2 regions of the Methylobacterium indicum genome follow, and region 1 is predicted to be linked to the other one. Evidence: predicted binding sites of a transcription regulator. Region 1 holds the regulator's gene; the other holds the start of a gene.
The links. The regulator LexA, encoded in region 1, represses DNA repair genes until DNA is damaged. The targets are predictions, from matches to a motif close to TGTTCNNNNTGTGTTCNG.
Positions count from the first base shown of each region.

Region 2: miv_RS29325 (ATP-dependent helicase) is a predicted target of LexA. The motif match lies at 5,556-5,573, and genes of this name have one in related genera.

Region 1 is NZ_AP024145.1:1,424,233-1,439,674, reverse strand. Features, by position in the region: gene miv_RS06655 (GMC family oxidoreductase) at 1-1,453, shown strand, start outside; gene miv_RS06650 (hypothetical protein) at 1,453-1,836, shown strand; gene miv_RS06645 (hypothetical protein) at 1,883-2,209, opposite strand; gene miv_RS33690 (hypothetical protein) at 2,206-2,340, opposite strand; gene miv_RS06640 (DUF3297 family protein) at 2,561-2,821, shown strand; gene miv_RS06635 (VOC family protein) at 2,920-3,429, opposite strand; gene miv_RS06630 (LysR family transcriptional regulator) at 3,565-4,542, shown strand; gene miv_RS06625 (PAS domain-containing protein) at 4,539-5,606, shown strand; gene uvrB (excinuclease ABC subunit UvrB) at 5,651-8,449, shown strand; gene lexA (transcriptional repressor LexA) at 8,671-9,423, shown strand; gene miv_RS06610 (NCS2 family permease) at 9,638-10,993, opposite strand; gene miv_RS06605 (molybdopterin-dependent oxidoreductase) at 10,984-13,731, opposite strand; gene miv_RS06600 (FAD binding domain-containing protein) at 13,728-14,552, opposite strand; gene miv_RS06595 (hypothetical protein) at 14,847-15,442, shown strand, end outside.
Region 2 is NZ_AP024145.1:6,323,251-6,338,692, reverse strand. Features, by position in the region: gene miv_RS29350 (CDC48 family AAA ATPase) at 1-2,113, shown strand, start outside; gene miv_RS29345 (L,D-transpeptidase) at 2,239-2,823, shown strand; gene miv_RS29340 (FAD-binding oxidoreductase) at 2,911-4,329, opposite strand; gene miv_RS29335 (thioesterase family protein) at 4,573-5,136, shown strand; gene miv_RS29330 (hypothetical protein) at 5,171-5,422, opposite strand; gene miv_RS29325 (ATP-dependent helicase) at 5,585-7,942, shown strand; gene miv_RS29320 (PhoH family protein) at 8,324-9,040, shown strand; gene murJ (murein biosynthesis integral membrane protein MurJ) at 9,140-10,669, opposite strand; gene miv_RS29310 (glycosyltransferase family 2 protein) at 10,794-11,819, opposite strand; gene miv_RS29305 (ChbG/HpnK family deacetylase) at 11,922-12,764, shown strand; gene miv_RS29300 (superoxide dismutase) at 12,823-13,422, opposite strand; gene miv_RS29295 (hypothetical protein) at 13,721-14,737, shown strand; gene miv_RS29290 (sensor histidine kinase) at 14,772-15,442, opposite strand, start outside.

The sequences.
Region 1 (15,442 bases):
AGCCGGTGCCCGCCACAACATGGAAGACTTCGTCAACGACGAATGGGCGAGCTTCGCCCAGCTCGCCTGGACCGACATGCGCACCACCTCGGGCTCGTGGCGGGTGGCGCGGGACTTCCCCAACCTGCCGGCCTGGATCGTCAAGGCGGTGGGCGGCTCGACGGTGCACTGGGCCGGCGCGTCCCTGCGCTTCGAGGAGCACGAGTTCCGCATCCGCGACCATTACGGCGCGATCCCCGGCGCCAACCTCCTCGACTGGCCGATCACCCGGGCCGAGCTCGACCCCTGGTACGAGAAGGCCGAGGACCGGATGGGCGTGACCCGCACCAACGGCATCCCGGGCCTGCCGGGCAACAACAACTTCAAGGTGATGGAGGCCGGCGCCCGCCGCCTCGGCTACAAGGAGGTCCATACCGGCCGGATGGCGATCAACAGCCAGGAGCGGCACGACCGCGGCTCCTGCCAGCAGATCGGCTTCTGCTTCCAGGGCTGCAAGTCCGGCGCGAAGTGGTCGACCCTGATCGCCGAGATCCCCCGCGGCGAGGAGACCGGCAACCTGGAGGTCCGCCCGAACTGCATGGCGATCCGCATCGAGCACGATGCCTCGGGCAAGGTGACGGGCGTGGTCTACGCCGATGCCGACGGCAAGCTGCAGCGGCAGAAGGCCCGCATCGTCGCGGTGGCCGGCAACTCGATCGAGAGCCCGCGGCTGCTCCTCAACAGCGCCTCGTCGCTTTTTCCGGACGGCCTCGCCAACTCGTCGGGCCAGGTCGGCCGCAACTACCTGCGCCACATGACCGGCAGCGTCTACGGCGTGTTCGAGAAGTCGGTCCACATGTACCGCGGCACCACCATGGCGGGCATCATCCGGGACGAGGCCCGGCACGACCCGAAGCGCGGCTTCGCCGGCGGCTACGAGATGGAGACGGTCTCGCTCGGCGTGCCGTTCATGGCGGCGTTCCTCAATCCCGGCGCCTGGGGCCGCTCCTTCACCAGCGCCATGGAGCAGTATCCACGCATGGCCGGGATGTGGCTCGTCGGCGAGGACCTGCCGCAGGAGACCAACCGCATCACCCTCGACCCCTCGGTCAAGGACAAGCACGGGATGCCGGTGGCGAGCGTGCATTTCGACGATCACCCCAACGACGTCGCGATGCGCAACCACGCCTACAAGCAGGGCGCGGCGATCTACGAGGCGGTGGGCGCCACGGTCACCTATCCGGTCACGCCCTATCCGAGCACCCACAACATGGGCACCAACCGGATGAGCGCGAAGGCCCGGGACGGCGTGGTCAACAAGTTCGGCCAGACCCACGACGTGAAGAACCTGTTCGTCTCCGACGGCAGCCAGTTCACCAGCGGCGCGGCCTGCAACCCGACCCTGACGATCGTGGCGCTGGCGTTGCGCCAGGCCGACCATATCGCCGGCGCGATGCAGCGGCGGGAGATCTGATGCGCCCTCTCGCCCTCCGCCTCGCCCCGCCCCTCCTCGGGCTGCTGGCCGCCGGCCTCCTCGCCGGGGCCGCCGCCGCGCAGGGCTCGCCGACCCCGGCCGCACCCGCACGCCAGCCCGGCGGGGCCGCGGCCTACCCGAACAGTCCCGGCGGCCAGCCGGCGGCCGAGCGGGACGGCCGCTCGGTCGCGACCGATCACGCCGCCTGTCCGGGCCCCGGCCCTTGCCCGGCGGCGCCCGGGCCCTCGGGGGCGGCGGACACGAACCGCACATCCGCGCCGAGCAGCTCGGTCGGCCAGGCCGGGCCCGTGCCGAGCACCGCCTACCCGGACGCCCCGGGCGGGATGCCGTCGAACCGCCCGGACGGCACGGCGCCCCGGTAGGGCGCCGACCGATCGCGTCGCGGTCGGTCGGCGCTCCAGTGCCGCGTCACGCCCGCCCCTGCACCGGCAGGTCGAGGAGCGTCGGGCGCGGCCGCTCGATCAGGGCCGCCGCCAGCATCGCCTCGAGCCGGATCAGGTCCTCGTCCGGCTCGGGCTGCCAGCCGCAGCCGCATTGCGGCACCGGGCCGTGCAGGGAGGCGATCTGGCGGTAGAGCGCGCCGACCGTGCGGGCCGCGGCTTCGAGCGCGGCCATCGGCGGCAGCGGTCCACGCTCCAGGGCGTCCCAGAAGGCCAGGGTGAGGGCGCGCTCCAGGGCCGCCTGCGACCGCCGCTCGGCCTCGACCCGCGGGCGCTCGTACCGGGGGGCGCTCATCGCACGACCTCGGCCTCGCTCAGGAGGACGACCAGCCGCTCCCAGGGCAGGCCGACCGGGGGCCATCCCTCCCGGATCAGTCCGGCACAGCCGTGAATCAGGATCAGCGCCCGCGCCATCGCGGCCTCCATCTCGGATCGTGCCGGGGTTCGGCGCGCCCTGAATGCAGCAAGACATTTGCGACCGCAAGATCATCACGAAATATTGGAGGGTTTCTACATTGGTGATGCTCATCTATATTGATCTGTGAATTATGAAAATTCCAAAGAGCCGGAAGCGCCGCCGGGCGGATTGGCAGCGGCGGCGGGAGCGGCTACCTGGGGCGCCGACCGAATCCCGGAGACCGGCCCGATGTCCGACACCCCGCCCGACCGCCTCAGCACCGATCCGCGCAGCCCCTTCCACGACGCCGCCCTGCTGGAGCGCGGCGTCGGCGTGCGCTTCAAGGGCGTCGAGAAGACCAATGTCGAGGAGTATTGCGTCAGCGAGGGCTGGGTGCGCCTCGCCGCCGGCAACGCCAAGGACCGCTTCGGCAACCCGATGACGGTGAAGCTCAAGGGCGCGGTCGAGCCGTATTTCCGCGGCCCGGAGGCCGGGACCGACGCGCCCTAAGCGGACCTGCGTTGGCAGGCCGACGCTTCGCCCGCTTAGGGTCTTGTTGTGTCGCAGATTTTCGGCGCCGAACCGGTCACCGCTTCGGCGAACTCTGCCTAGGACCGGGTTCCCGCGGCCCGCAGGTCCGCGAGGTCGAGGCGGCGGGTCGCCATCCTGAGGCCGCCCGCCTCGTCCCGCGGCCATTCCGCCTCGGGGCGGTCGCGATAGAGCTCCACCCCGTTGCGGTCCGGATCGTCGAGGTAGAGCGCCTCGCTGACGCCGTGGTCGCTCGCCCCGGTGAGGGGGATCCCGGCGGCATCGAGGCGCATGAGCGCGTCGGCGAGCGCCGCCCGGGTCGGGTAGAGGATCGCCACGTGGTAGAGCCCGGTGCTGCCGGGCGGCGGCGGCGATCCGCCGGCGCTGTCCCAGGTGTTGAGCCCGATATGGTGGTGGTAGCCGCCGGCCGACACGAAGGCGGCCTGGGTGCCGTAGCGCTGCATCAGGGTGAAGCCGAGCACCCCGCAATAGAAGCCGAGCGCCCGGTCGAGGTCGGCCACCCGCAGGTGGACGTGCCCGATGCGGGTCTGCGGGTCGATCGGCCCGGTCGTGGCGATCGGCGTGGTCATGCGGCCCTCCTCGGCTGCGGGGCCGGCGCCATCGTCTCCCGGCCCCGGCGGTCCCCGCAGACTGCCTCGGTTGCAAACCCCGTGGAATCCGGCATTCCGTCGTTTCACCTCACGCCCGCGGAGTGAGATCGCCCCGTGCTCGACCGGCTCACCGCCATGCAGACCTTCGTGCGCGTCGCCGCGACCGGCAGCTTCTCGGCCGCCGCGCGGGCGCTCGGCCTGTCGCAGAGCGGCGTCACCAAGCACGTCGCCGCCCTGGAGGAGCGGCTCGGCGCCCGGCTCCTGCACCGCTCGACCCGCCGGCTGACCCTGACCGAGGCCGGCCGGCGCTACCTCGAGGCCTGCGAGCGCATCCTCGGCGAGATCGACGAGGCCGAGGCGGAGGCCGGCGCCGAGGCGGCGGAACCCCGCGGCACCCTGCGGCTCAACGTGCCGGTCTCGTTCGGTGTCCTGCAGGTCGCCCCGGCGCTGGCCGAGTTCGGTCGCGCGCATCCGGCGCTCGCCGTCGAGCTCGGCCTCAACGACCGGCCCGTCGACCTGATCGAGGAGGGATGGGACCTGGCGCTCCGGATCGGCCACCTGCGCGATTCGCGCCTCGTCGCCCGGGCGCTCGCCCCGTGCCGGATGCGCGTCTGCGCGGCGCCCGCCTACCTCGCGGCGCGGGGCCGGCCGCGCCGCCCGGAGGACCTGAGCGATCACAACTGCCTCGGCTACACCCTCGCCAGCAGCGACGGCTGGCGCTTCGAGGCCGGTACCGTCGCGGTCGAGGGCTCGCTGCGCGCCTCGAACGGCGACGCCCTGGTGGCGGCGGCCGCCGCCGGGCTCGGGGTGATCTACCAGCCGACCTTCCTGGTCGCCGACGCCCTGCGCCGCGGCGCCCTCGTGGCGCTCGATCTCGGGCCGATCCCGTCGCTGCCGATCCACGCGGTGATGCCCTCGCGCCGCCGCCCGCCCGCCAAGGTCCGGGCCCTGGTGGCGTTCGTGGCGGCCCGCTTCGCCGACCCGCCCTGGGACCGGGACCTGCCCGCGCCGCTCGGAATCGACGCGCCGCTGCCCGCCGCAATTCCGGCCCTGGCACCCGCGCCGCATCGCGCCGAGGGAGCCGTCGCATGACCGGGACCGAGCCGGACGGCGCCCCGGACGACCCGCACGGGATCCTGACCTTCCCGGATGGCGACGCCCTCCGGCTGCTCGAGGCGCATGGCCTGACCGGGACCTGGGCCTGGAATTTCGTCACCGACGAGTACGCCTGGTCACCGGGGCTGTTCCGCCTGCTCGGCCTCGCCCCGGGTGCGGTGCGACCGGGCTATCACCGGTTCATGAGCTTCGTGCATCCGGACGACCGAGCCCAGCTCGAGACCGGCACCCAGATGATGCGCGAGGGGGTCTTCACCGGTTCCACCTTCCGGGTGATCCGGGCGGACGGGGCGGTCCGGCTCCTGACCGGCCGCAGCACGATCTACGTCACGCCCGAGGGGCGACCCCGCGCGGGGGCTGGCGTGGTGCTGGACATGACCGAGCCCGAGTTCCTGGCGGCGTCGCATCGCGAGAACCAGCGGCGGCGGCGCGCGCTGTTCGCCCAGACGCAGACGTGGATCCATACTCTGCCGAATGCGCCGCATGCGAGCCCGGTTCGCGTCGCCTCCTGGGAGATCATGAGCCTGACCGGCGTCACCCAGCAGGCGTTCCAGGAAAACTGGACACTGATCTTCGCGCCCGAGGAGCGTGCCAGGGCCGACCACGAGATCAGCGCGCGGTTCGCCGCGGGGCGTCCCTTCGCGGTCGAGCAGACCCTGGCCCTCGCGCGTGGCGATCGCGGCCTGTTCCGCAGCGTTGCGGTCCCGGTCCGCGGCGATGACGGGCGGATCGAGACCTGGGCCACCTTGAACGGCCGGGTCGACGGGCCCCGGCCGGTGCCGTCCGGAATCGTGCGGCAAGGCCTGGAACAGGCGGTGCAGGCCGCGCATCTGCGCGCCGCCCGGGGCCTCGTCGGCTGGTCGATGGCCGATCTCGCCGGGGCGAGCGGCCTGTCCCTCTCCACCGTCCGGCGCCTGGAGGAGGGCGGCGAAGGGCCGGCCTCCCGCAGCCGCCACGCCGCGGTCGCCGCCCTGCGCCGGGCCGGCATCGGCTTCGTGGTCATCGACGGGGATACTCTGGCGGTCGTCAAGGTGCGGTGATCCGGGCTCTTTCCGGGCCCGGCACGGCTTGCCATATCTGCCGCATGCCCGCCCCGAAGAAGCTCCGCCCGTCGACCGGCAAGGCCTCGAAGCCCGAGCTGAAGCCGCTGGACCCTTTCCTCGCCGAGTTGCTGAACCCGGCGCTGAACCGCGACCGCCTGCCCGTCGTCGAGCCGCCCCCGCCCGAGCCGCCCAAGCGGGGCCGCCCGCGCAAGGATGCCGCGGCGGCGAAGCCAGCGCCCGGCCCGGTCTCGGAAGCGAAACCCGCGCGTCGCACGAAGCGGGCCGAAACGTCGGCTCCCGACGGCTTCGGCGAGGCGCCGCAGGCCGCCTTCGCGCACGGCACGGCGGCGGATGTCGATCCCAGGCTCGCCCAGGCCCTCGGCCTGCGCGAGCCCGAGGCCGCCGGCGGCCTCGATCCGTCCGAGGCGGTGGAGGAGCGCGGGTCGCTGGCCGCCGAGGGCGTCTCGGCCACGGTCGACGCGCTGACCAAACTCCTCACCGAGGGCAACCCGCTGTTCAAGAACGGCGAATTGTGGCGTCCGCACCGGCCCGAGCGGCCGCAGAAATCCGAGGGCGGCGTCCCGTTCCGGCTGAATTCCGAGTTCACCCCGGCCGGCGACCAGCCCCGCGCCATCGCCGAGCTGGTGGCCGGCATCCAGGGGCAGGAGCGCGATCAGGTGCTCCTCGGCGTGACGGGCTCGGGAAAAACCTTCACGATGGCCAAGGTCATCGAGGAGACCCAGCGCCCGGCCCTGATCCTCGCCCCGAACAAGACTCTGGCGGCGCAGCTCTACGGCGAGTTCAAGAGCTTCTTTCCCGACAACGCAGTCGAATATTTCGTTTCCTACTACGATTATTACCAGCCCGAGGCCTACGTCGCGCGCTCCGACACCTTCATCGAGAAGGAATCCTCGATCAACGAGCAGATCGACCGGATGCGCCACTCGGCCACCCGGGCGCTCCTGGAGCGCGACGACGTCATCATCGTCGCCTCGGTGTCGTGCATCTACGGTATCGGCTCGGTCGAGACCTATACGGCGATGTCGTTCACGGTCTCGCTCGGCGAGAAGATCGAGCAGCGCCAGCTCGTCGCCGATCTGGTGGCTCTGCAGTACAAGCGCATCCAGTCCGATTTCGCCCGCGGCACCTTCCGGGTCCGCGGCGACGTGATCGAGCTGTGGCCGGCCCACCTGGAGGATCGCGGCTGGCGCATCGGGCTGTTCGGCGACGAGATCGAGGCGATCTCCGAGTTCGACCCGCTGACCGGCAAGACCCTCAACACGCTGAAATTCGTCAAGGTCTACGCCAACAGCCACTACGTGACGCCGCGCCCGACCCTCCAGCAGGCGGTGAAGGGCATCAAGGACGAGCTGAAGTGGCGGGTCGAGGAGCTGACCCGGATGGGCCGGCTGATCGAGGCCCAGCGCCTGGAGCAGCGCTGCACCTTCGATCTCGAGATGATCGAGGCAACGGGGGCCTGCAACGGCATCGAGAACTATTCGCGCTACCTCACCGGCCGCAAGCCCGGCGAGCCGCCGCCGACCCTGTTCGAGTACCTGCCCGACAACGCGCTGGTCTTCACCGACGAGAGCCACGTCACGGTCTCGCAGATCGGCGGCATGTACCGGGGCGACTTCCGCCGCAAGGCGACGCTCGCCGAATACGGCTTCCGGCTGCCCTCCTGCCTCGACAACCGCCCCCTGCGGTTCGAGGAATGGGACGCGATGCGCCCGCAATCGATCCACGTCTCGGCGACGCCGGCGAAGTGGGAGCTGGAACAGACCGGCGGCGTCTTCGCCGAGCAGGTCATCCGCCCGACCGGCCTCGTCGATCCGGTGATCGAGGTGCGCCCGGCCCGCTCGCAGGTCGACGACCTGCTCGGCGAGGTGAAGGAGGTGGCCGCCGCCGGCTACCGCACCCTCGTGACCACGCTCACCAAGCGCATGGCCGAGGACCTGACCGAGTACCTGCACGAGAACGGCGTGCGGGTGCGCTACATGCACTCCGACATCGACACGCTGGAGCGGATCGAGATCATCCGCGACCTGCGGCTCGGCGCCTTCGACGTGCTCATCGGCATCAACCTCCTGCGCGAGGGCCTCGACATCCCGGAATGCGCCCTCGTCGGCATCCTCGACGCCGACAAGGAGGGCTTTCTGCGCTCCGAGACCTCGCTGATCCAGACCATCGGCCGCGCCGCCCGCAACGCCGACGCCCGCTGCATCCTCTATGCCGACCACATCACCGGCTCGATGGAGCGGGCGATGGCCGAGACCGAGCGCCGGCGCAAGAAGCAGCTCGCCTATAACGAGGAGCACGGCATCACGCCCCAGAGCGTGAAGCGCAACATCTCCGACATCCTGGAGAGCGTCTACGAGCGCGACCACGTCCAGGTCGATACGGGGCTCGCCAAATCCGCCGTCACGGTGGGCCACAACCTCAAGGCCGTGATGGCCGATCTCGAGAAAAGGATGCGGACGGCGGCCGCCGATCTCGACTTCGAGGAGGCGGCGCGCCTGCGCGACGAGCTCAAGCGGCTCCAGGCGACCGAGCTCGCCATCGCCGACGATCCGATGGCCGAGCAGGCCGACGTCGAGCGCGAGGCCGGCCGCTTCGGCGCCAAGCGCAAGCGGCGCGGCGCGGAGCCCTTGGGCTACGGCCCGGGCGGCAAGGGCACCTCGGACGAGGGCACCCGCATCCGCCAGCCCGACCTCGACGACATGGGCCCGGGCACCGACCGCGAGGTGCCGTTCTCCTATGCCGAGCGCCCGACCGGCCGCTCGACGCAAGGCTTCCCGGGCCAGAAGCCGAAATACAAGGGGCGCAAGGGCCGGGGCTGAGGCCCATGCAAGAGGCCGGTGCGGTGGACAGTCCCCGCGCCGGTCGGACCCCGCGCGGGGCACGGCTCATCGTCCGTTCGACCCGCGATATCCCCGTCTATCACCCCGGTTGCTGCGGCCGCGCGCCGCTTTCTCGAAGCCGCTTGCGGAACACTTGCGGAACGCTTACCATGTTCGCGATTTGTTTCCGGAGCGCGGCAGCGCGGGGATGAGAGTGTCACATGCTCACGCGTAAGCAGTTGGACCTGCTCCGCTTCATTCAGCAGAGAATGCGCGAGACGGGAGTCCCGCCGTCCTTCGACGAGATGAAGGACGCCCTCGACCTCAAGTCGAAATCGGGCATCCACCGCCTGATCACCGCCCTGGAGGAGCGCGGCTTCCTGCGCCGCCTGCCGAACCGGGCCCGGGCGATCGAGGTGATCCGCATTCCCGACACGGTGACGGGGCCGGCGACGGCGACGGCGACGGCGCCCGCGGCCGGGGCCGAGGTGGTGCGGTTCAACCCGAGCGTCGTCGAGGGTGGGCGCGCCCACGAGCCGAAGCGGCCCGCCGGCATTCCCGCCATGGCGACCGCCTCGGACGAGAACGGTCACTCGGTCAGCGTGCCGGTGATGGGCCGGATCGCCGCCGGTACGCCGATCTCGGCGATCCAGAGCCAGAGCCGCACGGTGGCGATGTCGCCGGACTTTTTGGCCAGCGGCGAACACTACGCCCTGGAGGTGCGCGGCGACTCGATGATCGAGGCCGGCATCCTCGACGGCGACCTCGTGGTGATCCGCCGCCAGGAGACCGCCAATACCGGCGACATCATCGTCGCGCTGATCGACGACGAGGAGGCGACCCTGAAGCGCCTGCGCCGCCGCGGCTCGTCGATCGCGCTGGAAGCCGCCAACCCGGCCTACGAGACCCGGGTGCTCGGGCCGGACCGGGTGCGGATCCAGGGCCGGCTGGTGAGTTTGGTCCGGAAGTACTGAGAGGTCTTCCAGTCAGGCGCTGAAACCCTCCCCCCTCTGCGGGGGAGGGTGGACCCTGCGTCATTAGGGGCCGGGAGAGGGGCAGCGCGACGCTGATCCAGGGAGTGCCCGTCAGAACGGTTCAGTCTTTTCCGGAGGCGGCGTCCCCTCTCCCGCCCCGCTTCGCGGGGCACCCTCCCCCGCAGAGGGGGGAGGGTTGGAGCGGTAGCGCCCGTCAATGCGCGCTCCCCGTCGCCACGAACTTGAACAGGAACACCGCCGCGATCACCCACACCACCGGCTTCACCTCCCGGAACCGCCCGGTGAGCAGCTTGATCACCGCGTAGGTGATGAAGCCGAAGGCGACGCCGTTGGCGATCGAGTAGGTGAAGGGCATCAGAAGTGCCGTCACGCAGGCCGGCAGCACCTCGGTCAGGTCGTCCCAGTCGAGATCGACCAATTCGTGCAGCATCAGGCAGGCGACGTAGAACAGGGCCGGGGCCGTGGCATAGGCCGGGACCGAGCCGGCGAGCGGCGCGAAGAACAGGCAGGCCAGGAACAGGACCGCCACCGTTGCGGCGGTGAGCCCGGTGCGGCCGCCCTCCTCGACGCCGGACGCGCTCTCCAGATACGCCGTGGTGCTCGACGTGCCGAGCAGCGAGCCGACGAAGATCGAGGACGAATCCGCCATCAGCGCCTTGTCGAGGCGCTCCATCTTGCCTTGGGTAAGCAGTCCCGCCCGGTTGGCGACGCCCATCAGCGTGCCGGTGGCGTCGAACAATTCGACGAGGAAGAACACCAGGATCACGTTGAGCAGGCCGCCCGACAGGGCACCCTTGATGTCGAGGGCGAACAGCGTCGGGGCGATCGAGGGCGGCAGCGAGGCGACGCCCTGGAAAGTGTTGTCGGCGACGATGAAGCTCAACGCCGTGACGGTGAGGATGCCGGCGAGCAGCGCGCCGCGGATCTTGCGCACCGAGAGCACCGCGACGATCAGGAAGCCCAGCACTGCCAGCACCGCGCTCGGCTTGTGCAGGTCGCCGAGCGTCACGAAGGTCGCCGGGCTCGCCGCCACCACGCCGGCGCTCTTCAGCGCGATGATCGCGAGAAACAGCCCGATGCCGACCGTGATGGCGATGCGCATCGATCGCGGGATGCCGTCGACGATGATCCGGCGTAGCCCCGTCAGCGTGACGGCCATGAAGCACAGGCCGGAGATGAACACCGCGCCGAGCGCCGCCTGCCAGGTGTAGCCCATCTGGAGCACCACCACGTAGGCGAAGTAGGCGTTGAGCCCCATGCCGGGCGCGAGCGCGATCGGGTAGTTGGCGTAGAACGCCATCACCAGCGAGCCGATCGCCGCGACGAGGCAGGTCGCGACGAACACCGCCCCCTTCGGCATCCCGGCATCGCCCAGGATGTTGGGGTTGACGAAGACGATGTAGGCCATCGTCAGGAAGGTGGTGAGCCCGGCGAGCAGCTCGGTGCGTATGGTGGTGCCGTGGGCCGAGAGCGCGAAGGTGCGCTCCAGGAACCCGCCTCCGGAGGAACCGGTCGGCCGGGTCAGGCCGTCGTCGCGCTTCAGGTCCATCGCTCCTCCTCGCCGCTCTGGGTCGTGGTGCTGATCTGTCGGAAGATCCGGTCGGGCGCGAACGGCGTCGCGGTCAGCCGCGCGCCGGTCGCGTCCCGGATGGCGTTGGCGAGCGCCGCCGCCACGGGGTTGAACGGGCTCTCGCTCATCGACTTGGCGCCGAGCGGCCCGACCGCGTCATGGGTGTCGGCGAAGATCACCTCGGTGCGCGGCACGTCGGCGAGGGCCGGGATGTGATAGGTGCGGAAGGTCGGGGTCGCGACCCGGCCCCCGGCGTCGATCGCCAGGTCCTCGTAGAGCGCCGCGCCCAGCGCCTGGGCGACGCCGCCCTCGATCTGGCCGCGGCACTGGACCGGGTTCATCACCCGGCCGGCATCGGCGGCGTGGACGCTTCGCAGAATCCGCACCTCGCCGGTCTCCGGCCGCACCGCGACCTGGAAGCCCTGGACGTTGAACGCCACCGAGCGCGGGCTGCCGTCGGCGTGCCCCGCCGCCTCCGCGGGGCCGAGATCGGCGAGCCTCACCCGGGCGTCTCCCGCGCTCACGCCGTCGCCGTCGAGCCGGCAGGCGGCGGGATCGACGCCGAGCCGGGCGGCGGCGCGCCTCCGCAGCAGCGCGGCCAGGCTGTCGGCGGCGCGCCACGTCGCCTGGCCGGCGACCACGATGCCGGTGCTGCCATAGGCGCCGGTATCATGCCCGACCGCGTCGGTGTCGCCCTGGCGCAGGACGATGCGGTCCGGCGTGGTGGCGAGAACCTCCGCGGCGATCTGGCCGTGCACCGTCGAGGTGCCGTTGCCGAACTCCACCGTGCCGACATGCAGGACGTAGCGGCCATCCGCGAGCGCGATCCGCGCCTCGGCGAAGTGGCCCCGCGGCGGGATGGTGTCGATCATCGACAGCGCCATGCCCGATCCCGTGCGCCAGCCCGCCGGGGCGGGGGGAGGGGGCTCGGCCAGGGACGCCGCGACCGCGTCGAGGCATTGGTCGAGGCCGTAGCTGCCGTACCGGACGTCGTGCGGCTCCAGGCTCGTCGACACCATCGGGTCGCCGGGGCGGACGACGTTGCGCCGCCGCAGCTCGAACGGGTCGAGGTCGAGCGCGCGGGCGAGCTCGTCCATGGCGGATTCGACCGCGAAGATGGTCTGGCTCAACCCGTAGCCGCGAAAGGCGCCGGCCGGCAGGGTGTGGGTGTGGACGGCATAGCCGTCGACCCGCTTGTTGGCGCAGCGATAGACCGCGATCACCTCGTTGCAGCCGTGATGCAGCACGCCGCCGGCATGGTTGCCGTAGGCGCCGGTATTCGACAGCACCTGGAGATCGATCGCCGTCAGGGTGCCGTCGGCCCGGGCGCCGAGGCGCACCCGCACCCGCATCGGGTGGCGGGTGGTGGTGGCGGTGAACTGCTCGGTGCGGGTCAGCTCCCAGCGGACCGGCCGGCCGGTGGCCAGCACGGCCAGCGCCACCAGATCCTCGGTCAGCATCTCCTGCTTAGCCCCGAAGCCGCCGCCGACCCGGCCGCACTCGACCCGGACCTTTTCGCGCGGGAGATCGAACAGGGCGCAGAGGGCGTCGCGGGTGAGGAACGGCACCTGGGTGCTGGAGCGGAGGACGAGGCGCCCGTCCGGGTCGCGCCAGCCCATCGCCGCATGGGTCTCCAGATGCGCGTGCTGGATCCGCTGCGAGCGGTAGGTGCCCTCGTGCACCACGTCGGCGGCCGCGAGACCGGCGGCCACGTCGCCGATCTCGCCATGCGCCTCGGCGGCCAGGTTGGGATGGGGATGGAGCGGCGGCGCGTCCTCGCCCGTCGGCCGCGCGCCGTGGACCAGGGGGGCGTCGGGGTCGAGCGCCCGCTCGGGATCGAGGCAGGCCGGCAGCACCTCGTAGTCCACGATCAAGGCCCGGCAGCCGGCGGCGGCGGCGGCCTCCGTCTCGGCGAGCACCGCGGCGACGCGCTGGCCGACGAAGCGCAGGACCGGATCGAGCACCCGCGTGTCGCTGGCATCGTCGCCCGGGTTCTGGTGCCGGCCCGTGGAGAAGAGCCGGTCCGGCGCGTCCGCATGGGTCAGCACCCGCACGACGCCCGGCACCGCCAGGGCCGCCGCGGTGTCGATGCGGACGATCCGCGCATGGGGATGGGGCGAGCGCAGCACCTTGAGATGGAGCGCGCCCGGCAGGTCGCGGTCGAGGGTGTAGCGGGCCCGCCCGCTCACCACGGCGGCGCTGGCCGGGGCCGGGGGGCTGTGCCGGCAGGGCGCCGTCGGCGATCCGTCCACCCCCGCGGCGGCGTCGGCGATGCCCGCGATCGCGTCCGCGATCGACCGGTAGCCGGTGCAGCGACACAGGTTGCCCTTGAGCGCCGCCGGCAGGTCGCGGCTCTGGCCCTGGTCGAGGGCGGCCGCCGTCATCACCATGCCGGGGGTGCAGAACCCGCACTGGAATCCTTGCGCGGCGACGAAGGCCGCCTGGACCGGGTGGAGCGCGTCCGGCACGCCGTCCCCGGGCGCGCAGGGGCCCGCCAGGCCCTCGACCGTGGTGACCTGGCGCTCCGCCGCCCGGAAGGCCGGCACCAGGCAGGCATGAAGCGGTTCGCCGTCGAGATGGATCGTGCAGGCGCCGCAATCGCCCGCGTCGCAGCCCTTCTTGACCCCGAACCAGCCGAGTTCGCGCAGCAGGGTGCGCAGGGATTGGCCGGGCCGGGGCGCGACCTCGTGGCTCGTGCCGTTGACCGTCAGTCTCATGCGCGGCCTCCCGCGAGCTCGGCCCGGGCCTCCTCGGCGAGGAGGCCGGTGACGTGGCGGCGCCAGTCGGGCGCGCCGTGGACGTCGTCGTACCAGAGCCCGTCGGGGATCGCGGCGGCAAGCGCCGCCTGCAATGTCTCGGCCGAGGGCGGGGCGGGCCGGTCGATCCGCACCGGGCGCCGGGTCGCGGCCGTCACCGTGAGGGCGAAGGCGCCGGCGGAATCCAGGGTGGCGATCACCAGGGCGCCCGAGCGGCCGTTGGGGCTGAGCGAGATCCGCCGGAAGGCGGTGCGGCGGCCGAGGGCGGCCGCCGGCAGGTCGATGCGGCGCAGGATCTCGCCGGGGCGGAGCGCCGTCTCCTGCGGCCCGAGCACCAGATCGCGGACGGGGAGGCGCCGCTCGCCGCCCTCCGGCGTCCAGATCAGCCCCACGCCGTCGAGCGCGACCGTCAGCGCGATCATCGGCCCGGCCGGCAGCGCGAGGCACAGGTTGCCGCCGACGGTCGCGGCGTTCCAGACCTTGAACGAGCCGAGGAGCGCCCGGCAGCACTGGCCGACGAGGGGCGCCGCCCGGAAGGCCGGCGGCAGCGCGAGCCGGTCGAGGGCCGCGATGGGGCAGGTCGCGGCGATCCGCACGCCTGCATCATCCACCGCGAGCGGCTCCCAGCCGAGGGAGGGCAGGTCGATGAGCCGGGCGATCCCGTCCTGCGGCTCGGAGAAGAGCCAGGTCCCCCCGGCGAGCCAGGCGTCGCCCGGCCGCCACGCCGGCAGCGCGTCGCGGGCGCGGGGGGCCACCACCTCCGTGATGCTGTCGAGGTCCATGCGTCGTTCCCGCGATCCTCCGGGGCGCGGCCCCGGGCGGGGCCTGCCTCACCATAAGGCAAGATCCTGTCCAGCGCGGCTGCGACGTGGCGGCGGCCGCGGTCCGGGCCGCCCGGGCCCCGTTCCTGAGCCGGCGAACATCCTTTTACGAGGGCGCGTTAACTATTTGTCAGCAATCCGTTTGACTTTAATAGGTCATTAATACATTTTTCGCGCATACCGGACGATGAACAGGTCGGCGCCATGTCTACCCTTAGCAAGATTACTTTCGATCACGCGGTGCCGTCCGCAATCATGACGAAGGACATGGCGCCGCGCTCCCCGAGCGTCATCGACGCTCCCGCCGCCGCGTCGGAGGCGGTCGAACTGGTATCGGCCAGTTCGCACCAGCGGCAGGACGGGCCCGCCGCCCGGTCGGGCAAGTCCGGCGGCAAGTCCAGCGGCAAGTCCGGCCGCAAGTCGGCGGCTTCGAAGCCCGTCGATGCCGACGCGGTCATCAAGGCGTTCAACACCTGGGCGTTCAAGCGCGAGCAGCCCGGCAACGCCGAGCGTCTGGTGCCGATGGTCGAGGCGGCGGCCGAGGCCGGGCGTCCGATCGAGTTCGTGCTCTACTGGGGCAAGGGCCCGCGCGCCGAGATCGCCGCGCCGGACCTCGCCTGCCTCGACTATCTCGGCCAGCTCGCCGAGCGGGTGCGCCAGGTCTACGCTCCGGGCGCGGTCTTCCGGCTGATCTTCACCGACACCCACGCGACGCTGAACGGGCATCCGGCCGCGGCGATGAATGCCTATTTCGACGCCATCGATGCCGCCGCCCAGGCCCGCGGCTTCGCCAGCACCCGGCTCAGCGACGTCGTCGCCTTCGCCCGGGAGATCGGCGCCGCCGCCGCCGA
Region 2 (15,442 bases), 1.7 Mb from region 1:
CATCACGCTCGGACAGGAGGACGAGGGCCTCAGCATCATCCGCCTCGACGGACTCCAGCGCGTCAATGCCGGCGTCGGCTCCGGCGATCACGTCGAGATCCGCAAGGCCGAGGTGCGACCCGCGACCCGGGTGGTGCTGGCCCCGGCCCAGAAGAACCTGCGCCTGCAGGGCTCGGGCGAGGCCCTGCGCCGGACCTTCTACCGCCGGCCCCTCGTCGCCGGCGACGTGATCTCGACCTCCGTGCCCTCGCGCTTCAAGAGCGAGGAGGTGCCGGAGGAACTGCGGCAGATGTTCAACATGCCGGCCTACGGCCTGCAGGAGATCCGCCTCGTCGTCGTCTCGACCCAGCCCGCCCGCGGCATCGTGCAGATCACCGCCGAGACAGAGGTCGAGCTGCGGCCGCTCTACGAGGAGCCGAAGGAGGTCCGCCGGGCCGACGTCACCTACGACGACATCGGGGGCTTAGGGACCACCGTCGACCAGGTGCGGGAGATGGTCGAGCTGCCGCTCCGCCACCCCGAGCTCTTCCAGCGCCTCGGCATCGATCCGCCGAAGGGCGTCCTGCTCTACGGGCCCCCCGGTACCGGCAAGACCCTGCTCGCCCGGGCGGTGGCGAACGAGACCGAGGCGCAGTTCTTCCACATCGCCGGCCCCGAGATCATGGGCAGCCAGTACGGCGAATCCGAGCAGCGCCTGCGCCAGATTTTTTCCGAGGCGCAGCGCAATGCGCCGGCGATCATCTTCATCGACGAGATCGATTCGATCGCCCCGAAGCGCGAGGAGGTCCGCGGCGAGGTAGAGCGGCGCATCGTGGCCCAGCTGCTGACCCTGATGGACGGGCTGGAGCCGCGCCAGAACATCGTGGTGATCGGCGCCACCAACCGGCGCGACGCCATCGACGAGGCCCTGCGCCGGCCCGGTCGCTTCGACCGCGAGATCATCATCGGCGTGCCCGACGAGCCGGGCCGGCGCGAGGTCTTGACCATCCACACCCGCGGCATGCCGCTGGGCGACAATGTCGATCTCGACGAGATCGCCCGGACCACCTACGGCTTCGTCGGCGCCGACCTCTCGGCGCTGGCCCGCGAGGCGGCGATGGACGCGCTGCGCCGCGTCCTGCCGCAGATCAACCTCAAGGAGGGCATCCCGCCCGAGATCCTGGAGACGCTCCAGGTCTGCCGCGAGGATTTTTTGAATGCGCTCAAGCGCGTTCAGCCCTCGGCCCTGCGCGAGATCATGATCCAGGTCCCGAACGTCACCTGGGACGATGTCGGGGGCTTGGGCGACGTGCAGACCAGGCTCCGCGAGGGCGTCGAGCTGCCCTTGCGTAACCCGCAGGCCTTCCGCCGCATCGGCATCCGCCCGGCCAAGGGATTTTTGCTGTTCGGCCCGCCCGGTACCGGCAAGACCCTGCTCGCCAAGGCGGTGGCCCGGGAGGCGCAGGCGAACTTCGTCGCCACCAAGTCCTCCGACCTCCTCTCGAAGTGGTACGGTGAATCCGAGCAGCAGGTCTCGCGGCTGTTCGCCCGTGCCCGTCAGGTCGCCCCGACGGTGATCTTCATCGACGAGATCGATTCGCTGGCGCCCGTGCGCGGCGGCGGCCTCGGCGAGCCGGCCGTGACCGAGCGGGTGGTCAACACCCTCCTTGCCGAGATGGACGGCCTGGAAGATCTGCAGGGCGTGGTGGTGATGGCCGCCACCAACCGGCCGAACCTCGTCGATCCCGCGCTCCTGCGCCCGGGCCGCTTCGACGAGCTGATCTACGTGCCGGTGCCGGGCATCGCCGGGCGGCGCCACATCCTGGGCATCCACACCCGCGCGATGCCGCTATCCGACGACGTCGACCTCGACGGGCTCGCCGAGCGCACCGCCCGCTTCACCGGGGCCGATCTCGAGGACCTGACCCGCCGCGCCGGCCTGATGGCTTTGCGCGAGAACCTGACGAGCGAGCGGGTCACGCAGGCCCATTTCGACGCGGCGCTGCGCGAGACCCGCGCTTCGGTGACGCCGGAGATGGAGCAGGATTACGAGACCCTGCAGCGGACCCTCAAGCAGGAGGGGCCGCAGCGCCAGCCGATCGGCTTCATGCCGCTGCGCCAGGCGGCGGAATAGCCAAGTCGGTCTTCGGCCGGCCTGTGGCGCGGATGCACCATGGGCCGGCCGGCGATTGTTTCCGCCCTGTTTTCGCCACAGCCCGGCGGCCAACCCGTTCGACGTTAACCGAACGGGAGGGGACGATGACCCGACTGACCGCGCCGCGGCGCCTGCTGACACCGCTCGTGACGGCGGCCACGCTTCTGACCCTGGCCGCGCCGGCCCAGGCCATCAGCCTGCTCGACCGCGGGCCGATCGCCGACTTCCTGACGGTCTTCCGCCAGCAGGGCGTGCCGCGGCAGACCATCGGCTGGAACAGCCCCTACAAGCCCGGCACGGTGGTGATCTCGACCAGCCAGCGCCGGCTCTACTACATCCTGCCGAACCAGGAGGCGGTCCAGTACGGCGTCGGCGTCGGCCGCGAGGGCTTTTCCTGGTCCGGCACCAAGACCGTGACGATGAAGAAGGAATGGCCGGCCTGGCGCCCGCCCGAGCAGATGATCAAGCGCCGCCCCGACCTGCCGCGCTACATGGCCGGCGGCAACGACAACCCGCTCGGGGCGCGGGCGCTCTATCTCGGCTCCTCGCTCTACCGCATCCACGGCTCGAACGAGCCGGAGACCATCGGCGCGGCGGTGTCCTCGGGCTGCATCCGCATGACCAACCGGGACGTGATCGACCTGTACGACCGCGTGAAGGTGGGGACGAAGGTGGTGGTGCTGCCGTAGGGGTTGTTGGGTTGTCGTGGAGCGAAGCGGCTGGATCGGCGCGAACGCCGACAAAGCCGCTTCGCTCCAGGCGGGAGGCGCGGCGGCCTACACCGCCACCACCTTCCCCGGATTCATGATGTTGTCCGGGTCGATCGCCCGCTTCAGCACCCGCATCAGGTTCAGAGCCTCCGGCCCGTGCTCCTGCTCCATGAAGCGCATCTTCTTCTGGCCGATGCCGTGCTCGCCGGTGCAGGTGCCCTCCATGGCGATGGCACGGGCGACGAGGCGCTCGATGAAGCCGGTGACGCGGGCGATCTCGTCGGGATCGTCCATCATCACGAGCGGCGAAGTGTGGAAGTTGCCGTCTCCCACATGGCCCGCGATCGGCGCCGTGATGCCGGTCGCGACGATGTCGCGCTTGGTCTCGTCGACGCATTCGGCGAGCCGCGAGATCGGCACGCAGACGTCGGTGGCGATGACGCGCGCGCCCGGCCGCATGCCGACCGCCGCCCAGTAGACGTCGTGGCGGGCCTGCCAGAGGCGGGTGCGGTCCTCCGGCTTCGTCGCCCACTCGTAGGGCCCGCCTTCGAACTCCGCGGCGATCTCGCCGAAGCGCTCGGCCTGCTCGCGCACGCTGGCGTCGGAACCGTGGAACTCGACCAGCAGGAGCGGGGTCTCGGGCAGGGTGAGCTTCGAATAGGCGTTGCAGGCCGCGACCTGGACCTCGTCGAGGAGCTCGATGCGCGCCACCGGCAGGCCGGACTGGATCGTCACGATGACGGCGTCGCAGGCCGCCTTGATGCTCGGGAACGGGCAGACGCCGGCGGAGATCGCCTCCGGGATGCCGGCGAGCTTGAGGGTGAGCTCGGTGATGATGCCGAAGGTGCCCTCCGAGCCGACCATCAGCCGGGTCAGATCGTAGCCGGCCGACGTCTTGCGGGCGCGCGGGCTGGTGCGGACGATGTCGCCGTTCGGCATCACGGCGGTGAGGGACAACACGTTGTCCTTCATCGTGCCGTAGCGCACCGCGTTGGTGCCCGATGCCCGGGTCGCCGCCATGCCGCCCAGCGAGGCATCGGCACCGGGATCGATCGGGAAGAACAGGCCCTGGTCGCGCAGGTGCTCGTTCACCGCCTTGCGGGTCACGCCGGGCTGGACCACGCAATCCAGGTCCTCGGCATGGACCGCCAGGACCTTGTTCATCCCGTTCATGTCGATCGAGATGCCGCCATACGGCGCGTTGACGTGCCCCTCGAGCGACGTGCCGGTGCCGAAGGCGACGACCGGCATCTTGTGGGCGGCGCAGACGCGTACGATCGCCTGCACGTCCTCGGTGCTCTCGGCATAGACCACCGCGTCCGGCGGCTGGTTGGCGACCCAGGTCAGGGTGCTGGCATGCTGCTCGCGCACCGCCTGCGAGGTGACGACGCGGTTGCCGAACTGGGCGGTCAGCTCGCGGATCACCGCCTCGACGGTCTCCGGCGACGGGCGCTCGCGCGAGGGGGCGGGGCTCAGGGCGTTCATGGCGATCTCGACTCCCGAAACGATCTGGCGGGCGCCGTGCGCGAAGCGGGTCCCGGCCTCTTGTCGGCCATCCTATCAGGCCGCATCCACCCGGCATATCCGCGGGGGCGGTCACGGAGAAGTGCGCTGCGGGGCTGGCTCCTTGCCCCAAGGTGCAAGGCATGCGGGGGTGCATCCCGGGTCCGAGCATGGTACGTGCCTGGGCGCCCTTGTCATCCCGCGTGCGCCATCGGGAGCCCCACAATGGCAGACGACCGCCCCGCCTCGATCTTCTTCTTCGCGCCGTTCGTGTCGTCTACGATGGTGATCGAGCCGGGATGGATCGATTACAACGGCCACCTCAACATGGCGTATTACCACGTCCTGTTCGACCGGGCGGTGGACGAGGCGTTCGGCGTAGTCGGTCTCGGACCCGACTATCTGGAGAGCGGGCGCGGCACGACCTTCGCGGCCGAGGTCCATGTCCGCTACCGCCGCGAACTGGTGCTCGACGACCCGATCCGGGTGACGCTGCAACTCATCGCCTTCGACGAGAAACGGCTGCACTTCTATTCCGAGATCCGCCACGCGGCCGAGGGCTGGGTCGCCGCCTCGTCGGAAAACCTCTCCCTCCACGTCGATCCGGCGACGCGGCGCGTCGCGCCGTTTCCGGAGGACATCCAGGCCAACCTCGCGGTCATGCTCGGCTCGCATGCCCGGCTGCCGCGACCTGACGATCTCGGCCGGGTGATCGGCATCCCGACCCGCGGCCACCACCGGCCGGACACCATGGCTTTCGCGGCCGGCGGCGCCCGCGTCCGTCACTGACGGCGCGAGGACTCTCCGGCGCGGGACCTGTCCCTCAGCGCCGTACGCCGATCGGGGGCAGGGGGGCCGGCGGCAGGCTCTGCTGGCGCTGGATCTGGCCCTGGATCTGGTTGGTCTCGAAGCGGTTCTGCTGCTGGATGCCGCGGATCTCGCTGTTGCTCTCAATGGAGCGGTTGATCCCCTCGACCCGCTGCTGGGCACGGTTCCCCGGGGCCTGGTTCTGGGCCAGGGCCGGAAGCGGCGCCGCGAGCGCGGCGGCGAGGATCAGGAAACTGTGGGCGCGCATCGGTGTCCTCTTTTGCAGGAGTGTGACCTGTCAGGTGGGGACGACGCGGCGTCTCCTGCAAGGTTCCGCGCCGGACGCTCCGCCCGACGAGCCCCGTCCGCCTAGGCACTCATGCGTCCCCCGCCCTCGACGCCGTTCGCGTTTTGGTCCAGTGATGCCGGCATGACTCGCGATACCGCCGCCGGGACCGGCTCCACCTCGATCTCCGCCCGCGCCCGCGCCGCGGTGGTGCCCCAGGGCGTTTCCTACCTCGACGGGCTGAACCCGGAGCAGCGCCGCGCCGTCGAGGTGACGGACGGGCCGATCCTGGTGCTGGCCGGCGCCGGCACCGGCAAGACCCGGGTGCTGACGACCCGGATCGCCCACCTGATCGCCACCGGCCGCGCCCGCCCCTTCGACATCCTGTCGGTGACCTTCACCAACAAGGCCGCCCGGGAGATGAAGGAGCGCATCGGCGCGCTGATCGGTCCGGCCGGCGAGGGGATGCCGTGGCTCGGCACCTTCCATGCCATCGGCACCAAGATCCTGCGCCGCCACGCCGAATTGGTGGGCCTGCGCTCCGACTTCACGATCCTCGGCACCGACGACCAGCTGCGGCTCTTGAAGCAGGTCATCGCGGCCGCCGACCTCGACGAGAAGCGCTGGCCGGCCCGCAGCCTCGCCGGCACCATCGACGGCTGGAAGAACCGCGGCCTTTCCCCCGAGCAGGTGCCGGCGGGCGAGGCCTCGGCCTTCGGCTTCGGCAAGGGCGGGGGGCTCTACGCCGCTTACCAGGAACGGCTGAAGGCGCTCAACGCCGTCGATTTCGGCGACCTGCTGCTTCTCTGCCTGAAGCTGTGGCGCGAGAATCCGGACATTCTCACCAATTACCAGCAGCGCTTCCGCTACATCCTGGTCGACGAGTACCAGGACACCAACGTCGCGCAGTATCTCTGGCTGCGCCTCCTGGCCCAGGGACACCGCAACGTCGCCTGCGTCGGCGACGACGACCAGTCGATCTACGGCTGGCGCGGCGCCGAGGTCGACAACATCCTGCGCTTCGAGCACGATTTCCCCGGTGCCCTGGTGGTGCGACTGGAGAACAACTACCGCTCGACCGGCCATATCCTGGCCGCCGCCTCGGTGCTGATCGCCCATAACGAGGGCCGGCTCGGCAAGACCCTGCGCACCGACAGCCCGGAGGGCGAGAAGGTCACGGTCACGGGCGCCTGGGATTCGGAGGAGGAGGCGCGCCTCGTCTGCGAGGAGATCGAGAGCCTGCAGGCCAAGGGCCACAAGCTGTCGGAGATCGCCGTCCTGGTGCGGATCTCGGCCCAGATGCGTGAGATCGAGGATCGCTTCGTCCAGCTCGGCCTGCCCTACCGCGTGGTCGGCGGCCCGCGCTTCTACGAGCGGGCCGAGATCCGGGACGCGCTGGCCTACTTGCGCATCGTCGCCAATGGCTCCGACGACCTCGCCTTCGAGCGGATCTTCAACACGCCGAAGCGCGGCTTGGGCGACGCGACGCTCCAGGCCCTGCACGGCCTGGCGCGGCGCGCCAACGTGCCCCTGCTCCAGGCCGCCCGGATGATGAGCGAGACGGAGGAGCTGAAGCCCAAGCCCCGTTCGACCGTGCGCGCCCTGTGCCAGAGCTTTGCCCGCTGGGCCAAGCTCCTGGAGGACCAGCCGCACACGGAGGTGGCGCAGACGATCCTGGAGGAATCCGGCTACACCGAGATGTGGCAGAAGGAGCGCACCGCCGATGCCGCCGGGCGGCTCGAGAACCTGAAGGAACTCGTGCGCTCGATGGAGGAATTCCCGGACCTCGCCGGGTTCCTCGAACACGTCTCCCTGGTGATGGACGTCAACGAGGCCGAGGGCGGCGACCGGGTGAGCCTGATGACGCTCCACGCCGCCAAGGGGCTCGAATTCGACACCGTCTTCCTGCCCGGCTGGGAGAACGGGTTGATGCCCAACCAGCGCGCCCTCGACGAGAGCGGGCGGGCGGGCCTGGAGGAGGAACGGCGGCTGGCCCATGTCGGCCTCACCCGGGCGCGCAAGCGGGCCAAGGTGTCGTTCGCGGTCAACCGCCGCATCCACGGCCTGTGGTCCTCGACCGTGCCGAGCCGTTTCATCGACGAGTTGCCCGAGGCGAGCGTCGACGTGCTCGACGCGCCGGCGAGCTTTTCGCAGGGGCCGTCGCGCTTCGACCGTCAGGCCCCGGCCTTCGGCTCGTCCTATTCCACCCCGGGCTGGCAGCGGGCGCAGGCCCAGACCGCCGGCCAGGACCGCTACGGACAGGGAGGTTTTGGCGGGGGAGGGCGCAACGCCGCCCCCGGTCGGCGCGGGCCGCAGCAGATCGAGGGCACGCTGGTGGCGAAATCCACCGGCACCCCCTCGGCGTTTGAGGTCGGGGCGCGGATCTTCCACACTAAATTCGGGCCCGGCTCGGTGTCCGCGGTCGACGGCAACAAGCTCACCGTTGACTTCGACAAGGCCGGCCGAAAGATGGTCCTCGACAGCTTCGTCCAGCCGGCCTGAGGCCGGGAGGCGAGGCTCTCTCCCTCGCGAGGCAGACGGGAGCGGCAATCAGGTGGCGACCTCGACCGGTCCCCGGATCGACCCGATCCGCCCCCCTTGCGTCAGCCGCGCCGCCGCTGTGTGGTTTTCATCACAATCCGATGCGCCGTGCGGTTCGTTCTCCGTTTCGCAGCGGCATGGTGCGGCGCGACAATTGCCCGTTCATCATCCTCTGCTTACCCTGACGGTCGAAACAGGCGGACTTGTCCACCGCCTGCGTCACCTCCGACCGGAACCGTCGCGGCCTCCCGAGGCTTAGAGTCGTTACAAGAACATAGGAGATCTGGGACACGAGAGGGCACACGATAGTCGGCACCGCAAGTCCAGTGGGAGTGTTGATCCGTGAAGAGACGACGCGCACGACTTGAACTGGTTGATGACCGCCCGATCCGAGTGCACCGCACTCGCTTCGAGGAGGAGCGCAACCCGCCACCGATCCAGCCGATGACGGCCCGCCAGGCCGAATATCTGGACGCCCTCGGGTCCCATCCACAAGTCATCGTCCTCGGCCCCGCCGGCACCGGCAAGACCTACATCGCCGGCACCCGCGCCGCCGACCTGCTGCGCCAGCGCCGGGTCGCCAAGGTGGTCATCACCCGGCCGAACGTGCCCTCCGGCCGTTCCCTCGGCTTCTTCCCCGGCAGCATCGAAGAGAAGATCGCGCCCTGGGTCGCGCCGCTCACCGAGACCATGAAGGAGCGCATGGGCGACGGCGCCTTCGAGATCGCCGTCAAGGCCGGCGACATCGAGGTCGTTCCCTTCGAGGTGATGCGCGGCCGCACCTTCAAGAACTGCCTGGTGATCCTCGACGAGGCCCAGAACACCACCCCGGCCGAGATCAAGATGTTCCTGACCCGGATCGGCGACGATACCCAGGTCATCATCAACGGCGACGTCTCGCAGACCGATCTGCGCGAGACCTCGGGCCTGCGCACCGTGATCCATCTCGTGAAGAGCCGGATGATGCCGATCCCCATCGTGGAGTTCGGTCTCGACGACATTGTGCGCTCCGGCATCTGCGCCGAGTGGGTGCGGGCCTTCGAGGAAGCGCGGGTGTGATCCAAGCAGCCTGCCCGGTCGCCAGGATCGGGCAGGCTTCTTCGTGACGACGGACCGCCGGGCCGGCCGATCCAGCCCGCCCACGCGGCGTTTCCCGCCTCACACCCGCCGCAGCCGCACCCCGAACAGCCGCAAGGCGACCAGCAGCGTCGCCGCGTAGGCGACGAGCCCGGCCACACCGAGCACCGTCAGCACCGCGAGGTCGCGGAAGCGCGGCAGGGCCGGCATCAGGCCGTCGATCAGCGGCAGGCCGCCCAGCGTGCAGCCGGCGAGCACGATGCACGCGGCGAGCACCCCGCAGGCGGTGACGATCAGCGTGCGGCTCGGCGCGGTCCAGCTGCGGCCATAGGCGAGGCAGAACAGGATCAGCACGTTCACCCACACACCGGCGGCGGTGGCGAGCGCGAGACCCATCACCCCGAGCGGTCCGGTGAGCATCACCTTCAAGCCCACATTGACCGCGACCGCGGTCAGGGAGGCGACGACCGGCGTGCGGGTGTCCTGGCGGGCGTAGAAGCTCGCCACGATGCTGCGGATCAGCACTGCCGCCGGGAGCGCCAGGCCGTAGGCGGCCAGCACCGCCCCCGACCGGGCGGCGGCCTCCGCATCGAACGCGCCGCGCTGGAACAAGGCCGTCATGATCAGGTCCGGCACCAGCAGGAACGCGACCGCGAACGGCGCCGAGAGGGCGAGCGAGAAGCCGGTGGCGCGGTTCTGCGCCGCATGTGCCCCGTCCTGGTCGCCCGCGGCGACGCGCCGGCTCATCTCCGGCAGCAGCACGGTGCCGGCGGCGATGCCGATGACCCCGAAGGGCAGCTGGTAGAGCCGGTCGGCGTAGTACAGCGCCGAGACCGCGCCGGTCGGCAGGAAGGAGGCGATGATCGTGTCGGCGAACATCGCGATCTGCACCCCGGCCGAGCCGATCACCGCCGGCCCCAGCATGGCAAAGAACCGGCGCATCCCGGTATCCCGCAGGGTCGGGCGCACCAGCGACGGGGCGAGCCCGGCCCGGCGCGCATCGGCCCAGACCAGCAGGAACTGCAGCACCCCCGACACCGCGACGCCCCAGGCGGCGGCGTAGCCGGCATTCGGGAACAGGAAGGCGAGGGCGAGGGCCGCCAGCAGCGAGACGTTGAGCAGCACCGGCGCGGCGGCGGCGGCGGCGAAGCGCCGGCGGGCATTGAGGATGCCCGACAGCAGCGTCACCAGGGTGATGAACAGCAGGTACGGGAAGGTGATGCGGGTCAGCGTCACCGCGAGCGCGAACTTGTCCGGCTCGTCGACGAAGCCAGGGGCGAGTGCCCGCACGATCACCGGCATCAGCGGCAGGGCGAGCGCCAGCAGCGCCACCTGCACCAGCAGCATCAGGGTGAAGACCCGGTCGGCGAAGGCCCGCGCCGCGCCGGTCTCCCCACTACCGTCGAGGGAGGCGTAGGTCGGCACGAAGGCGACGTTGAACGCCCCCTCGCCGAAGATGGCCCGGAAGTGGTTCGGCAGCCGGAAGGCCACCACGAAGGCGTCGGCGATCGGGCCGGCGCCCATCACGGCGGCCATGACCACGTCGCGCAGGAAGCCGGTGGCGCGGGAGACCAGCGTCCAGCCGCCGACCGAGAGGATGCTGCGAATCATGCGGCGGTCCATAGCACAGGGCTGCCGCGAGAAGCGCGACCGGACGGCCTAGGGCATCACGCAATACTCCCCCCGCGCCGCCGCCGCCACACCGGGCGGCGACGGGGAGTTTCGCCGGAGACGGTCAGGCGGCGCCGGAATAGCGGGCGCGCCGGTTGCCGCGGCGGTCGTCGCGGACCAAGCGGTCGTGGCCGACCGCCGCCGGGCCGATGCGCTCGGCCACGACGTAGAGCGGACGCCGCTTCACCTCCGCGAAGATGCGCCCGATATATTCCCCAATGATGCCGAGCGACATCAGCTGCACGCCGGAGAAGAACATCACCGAGACGATCAGCGAGGCATAGCCCGGCACGTCGGGCCCGCGCAGCAGCGTGTCGGCGACGAAGTAGAGCGCCGCCAGCAGGGCCACGGCCGCGATCGTGCCGCCGAGATAGGTCCAGACCCGCAGCGGCACGGTCGAGAACGAGGTGATGCCGTCGAAGGCGAAGCGGAACAGCTTGCGAAAGCTCCATTTCGAGCTGCCGTGCTGGCGTTCCTCGACCTGGTAGGGCACCCCGACCGAGCGGAAGCCGATCCAGGAATACAGGCCCTTCGAGAACCGGGCCCGCTCGGGTAGCGAGCGCAGCACCTCGACGCCCTTGCGGTCGATGAGCCGGAAGTCGCCGGCGCCCTCCGGCAGCGGCATCTCGCCGAAGCGGGCGAAGAGCCGGTAGAACAGGCGGGCGAAGCCGCGCCGCATCGCGCTCTCGTCGTCCCGGTCGGTGCGCTGCGCGTAGACCATGACGTTGCCCTCCCGCCAGCGCTCCCAGAAGGTCGCGATCAGCTCGGGCGGGTGCTGCAGGTCGGCATCCATGATCACCACGGCGCGGCCCTCGGCGTGGTCGAGCCCGGCCGCGATGGCGATCTCCTTGCCGAAGTTGCGGCTGAACGAGACCGCGCCGATGCGGGGTTCGGCGGCGTGATGGGCCGCCACCACGGCGGCGGTGTCGTCGTGGCTGCCGTCGTCGACGAACACGACCTCCCAGGCCGGCGTCAGCCGCTCCAGCACCGGCGTCAGCCGGGCGAGGAGCGGGGCGACGTTGGCGCTCTCGTTGAAGACCGGTATGACGACGCTCAGGTCGACCGGCGCGGGATGTGCGAACAGCTCCACGGCGCTGTCCCTCGTTTCGGTGTCGTGCCGCGGCGCGAGCCGGCGGCAATCGGTCATCGGGCCGGTGCAGGGCACCGGCGGTTCATGCGCGAGATCTAAGCCATGCTTCCTGAACGGCACCCGGTCGTGCTCTGCGCCGACGATTACGGCCTGAGCCCGGGCGTCAGCCGGGGCATCCTCGACCTGGCGCGGAAGGGGCGCATATCAGCCACCGGGTCGATGACCAACATCCCGGCCTTCCGCGAGGCGGCCGCCCCGCTGCGGGAGCTCGCCGGTACGGTCGGGCTCGGCCTCCACCTGACCCTGACGGCGGGGGCGCCGCTCGGTGCGATGCCGCGTCTGACGCCGGACGGGCGCCTGCCGCCGCTCGGCCGGATTCTCGCCCTGAGCCTGTCGGGACGCCTGCACGCGGCGGAGATCCGGCCCGAGATCGAGCGCCAGATCGACGCCTTCGCCGCCGCGATGGGCCGGCTGCCGGATTTCGTCGACGGGCACCAGCACGTCCACGTCCTGCCCGGCGTGCGCAGCTCGCTGCTCGCGGCACTTGCGGCGCGGGGCTGGCGCGGCTGGCTTCGCGATCCCGGCGATCGTCCGGCGGCGATCCTCGCCCGCCCGCAGGCCCGCAAGGCGGCCGTCGTCGCGGGGCTCGGGCTCCGCCTTGCCGCGGCGACCCGGCGGGCGGGGTTCGCCACCAATCGCGGCTTCTCCGGCTTCTCGGACTTCGCCGAGGGCGACGGGTTCGCGGACGCCTTCGAGCGGAGCTTCCGGGCGCTGGGGCCCGCCCCGGTGGTGATGTGCCACCCGGGCGAGATCGACGAGGGGCTGCGGGCCCTCGACCCGGTGGTGGCGAGCCGGCCGCGCGAACTCGCCTATCTCGGCTCCGACCGCTTCGCGGCGTTCCTGGAGCGGGAGGGCCTGCGGCTCGTGCCGGGGCCCGCGACATAGAAAAGCCCCCTCGCCCGGGCGGGGAGGGGGCTCTCGACTTTCGACGATCAGGCGCAGATCAGGCGATCGCCTCGCCGTACATCTTCTCGATGTGCTCCCAGTTCACCAGGTTCTCGATGAACGCCTTGAGGTAGTCGGGACGGCGGTTGCGGTAATCGATGTAGTAGGAGTGCTCCCACACGTCGACGCCGAGGATCGGCTTGGCGCCGTGCACCAGCGGGTTCTCGCCGTTGGGGGTCTTCATGATCTCGAGCTTGCCGTTCTTCACGGCGAGCCAGGCCCAGCCGGAGCCGAACTGCGATACGCCGGCCTGGATGAAATCGGCCTTGAACTTGTCGGTGCCGCCGAGGTCCTCGGCGATCTTCTTCTCAAGCGCGCCCGGGATCGCGCCGCCGCCATTCGGCTTCATCCACTGCCAGAAGTGGATGTGGTTGTAGTGCTGGCCGGCATTGTTGAACAGCGGCTGGTTCTGGCCGTAGGAGGCCTTCACCACCTCCTCGACGCTCTTGCCGGCGAGCTCCGAGCCCTCGAGCAGCTTGTTGCCGGTGTCGACGTAGGCCTTGTGATGCTTGTCGTGGTGGAACTCCAGGGTCTCCTTCGACATGTAGGGCTGCAGCGCGTCGTAGGCGTAGGGGAGTTCGGGCAGCGTGAAGGCCATGGCGTGTCTCCGGATCGCTCGGGTCCTCGCGGCGCTCCCCGGGGGAGCCGCCGCGTCACCCGCGTCTACCTAAGTCGGCCGCGCGCCGGCGGCAACGCCGGCCGTCCATCCGGGCGCCGCCGTCCCGGGCTTTGGACGCCTCGGGCCGGTCCCGGGTGCCGCTCAAGCGTGGCGATTTTGCAAATGCGGCCCGCACCTTTAAGTCTGTCGCTTGGGCGGACGGGGCCACGGCTCCGGACCGCCCGTTCGGCCGTCTCCGACAGGCCCGCCGAGATCACCCGCTACCTCCGAGAGTCCGATGATCGTTGCGTTGACCGTGCTCGCCCTCCTGATGCTGCTCGGCGGCCTCGCCGCGATGGTCCAGGGCATCCCGTTCATTCGGCTCGAGGTCGGCTGGACCATGGTGATCGCCGGCACCGTCGGGGCGAGCGGCGGCGCGGTGCTGCTCGGCATCGCCGCCATGGTCGCCCGGCTCGGACGCATCGAGCGCGCGCTCCTCACGGCCCGTCCGGCCGCCCCGCTCGCCGGGGCGCCGGCTTTCCCCGATCCCGGCACCGCGCCCGTCCGCCCGCCCCGCAGCGAGCCGGTGATGCCCCCGATCCCGACCGTGACGCTGCCGGCGCAGGACGCGCGGACCTCCCACGACGAGGCGCTCGTCGCCCCCGAGCGGGTCGCCGGCCCCGCGGCGCGTTCGTCCGAGCCGACGGGCCTCGGCAACGCCGCCGCGCTCGCGGCCGGCGCGGCCGCGGTCGGGTTCGCCGCCGGCGAACTCCGCCTGCATCGGGCCGAGGATGCCGATCCGGTTCCGCCGCACGAGCCCCGACAGGCCGAGCATCACCAGCCCGCTCCGACATATGCCGTGCCGCAGGAGCCTGCCGCGGCCGCGCCGGAGCCGTACTCGTCCGAGGTTCACTTGCCGGAGCCGATCGTCGAGGCCGCGCCGCCGCCCGCGGAAGCCGAACGGCAAGACCCCGAACCTCACTTGCCCGAATCTCACCTGCCCGAACCTCACCTGCCCGCTCGTTCCGAGCCGGAGCCGGTCGTGGAGGAGACGCCCGCCGAGCCGGCTCCGGCCCCCGAGCCCGTCGCCGAGGAGCCCCCGCGGGAAGAGCCCGTCCCCGAGCCGCCTGCCCCCGAGGAGCCGGCCGGCAAGGCCGTGATCGGGACCTACGATGCCGGCGACAACACCTACACGATGTATGCCGACGGTACGATCGATGCCGAGACGCCGGCCGGACGCTTCCACTTCGCGTCGATCGAGGAGCTGAAGGCGTTCCGCAGTGCCGGCGGCGAGGGGGCAGCCCGCAGCGCGTGACGGGTCAGCCCCGCCCGCTCACAGCCCCGCCCGCTCAGAGGGCTGCCAGCGGGTTGAGCGCGGCGTTGCGGGCGGGCAGCGGCGCCAGCATGGTCAGCGCGAAGCCGCCCGGCGCGTAGTCGGTCGCGACCTCGGCCTGGACCTGGGTCGTCAGGACCCGCTGCAGCAGCCGCGAGCCGAAACCCTGGCGCGTCGGCGGCGCCACTGCGGGGCCGCCGGATTCCTGCCACCGGAAACGCAGCCGCGGCCGGTCCGTCCCGGGCTCCACGCTCCAGCGGATCCGCACCCGCCCGGCCCGGTTCGACAGGGCGCCGTACTTGGCGGCGTTGGTGGTCAGTTCGTGAATCGCCATGCCGATCGGCACCGCGATCTCGGAGGGCAGGTCGACCGCCGGCCCGTCGAGCTCCACCCGCCCGCCGGTGCCCGGCTGCATCGCGCCGTCGGCATAGGGGCGCAGCTCGTTCTCCAGCAGGTTGCGCAGGGAGGCGGTCTGCCAGACGTCCTCGGTCAGCACCGAGTGGGTGTGGGCGAGCGACATGATGCGGCCGACGAAGGCTTCGTAGAAGCTGTCGATGCTCGACGCGGTGCGGGCGGTCGACCCGACGATCGCCTGGACGGTGGCGAGCGTGTTCTTCACCCGGTGGTGCAGCTCGCGGATCAGCAGCGACTGGCGCTCCTCGGCGAGCCGCCGGTCGGTGATGTCGG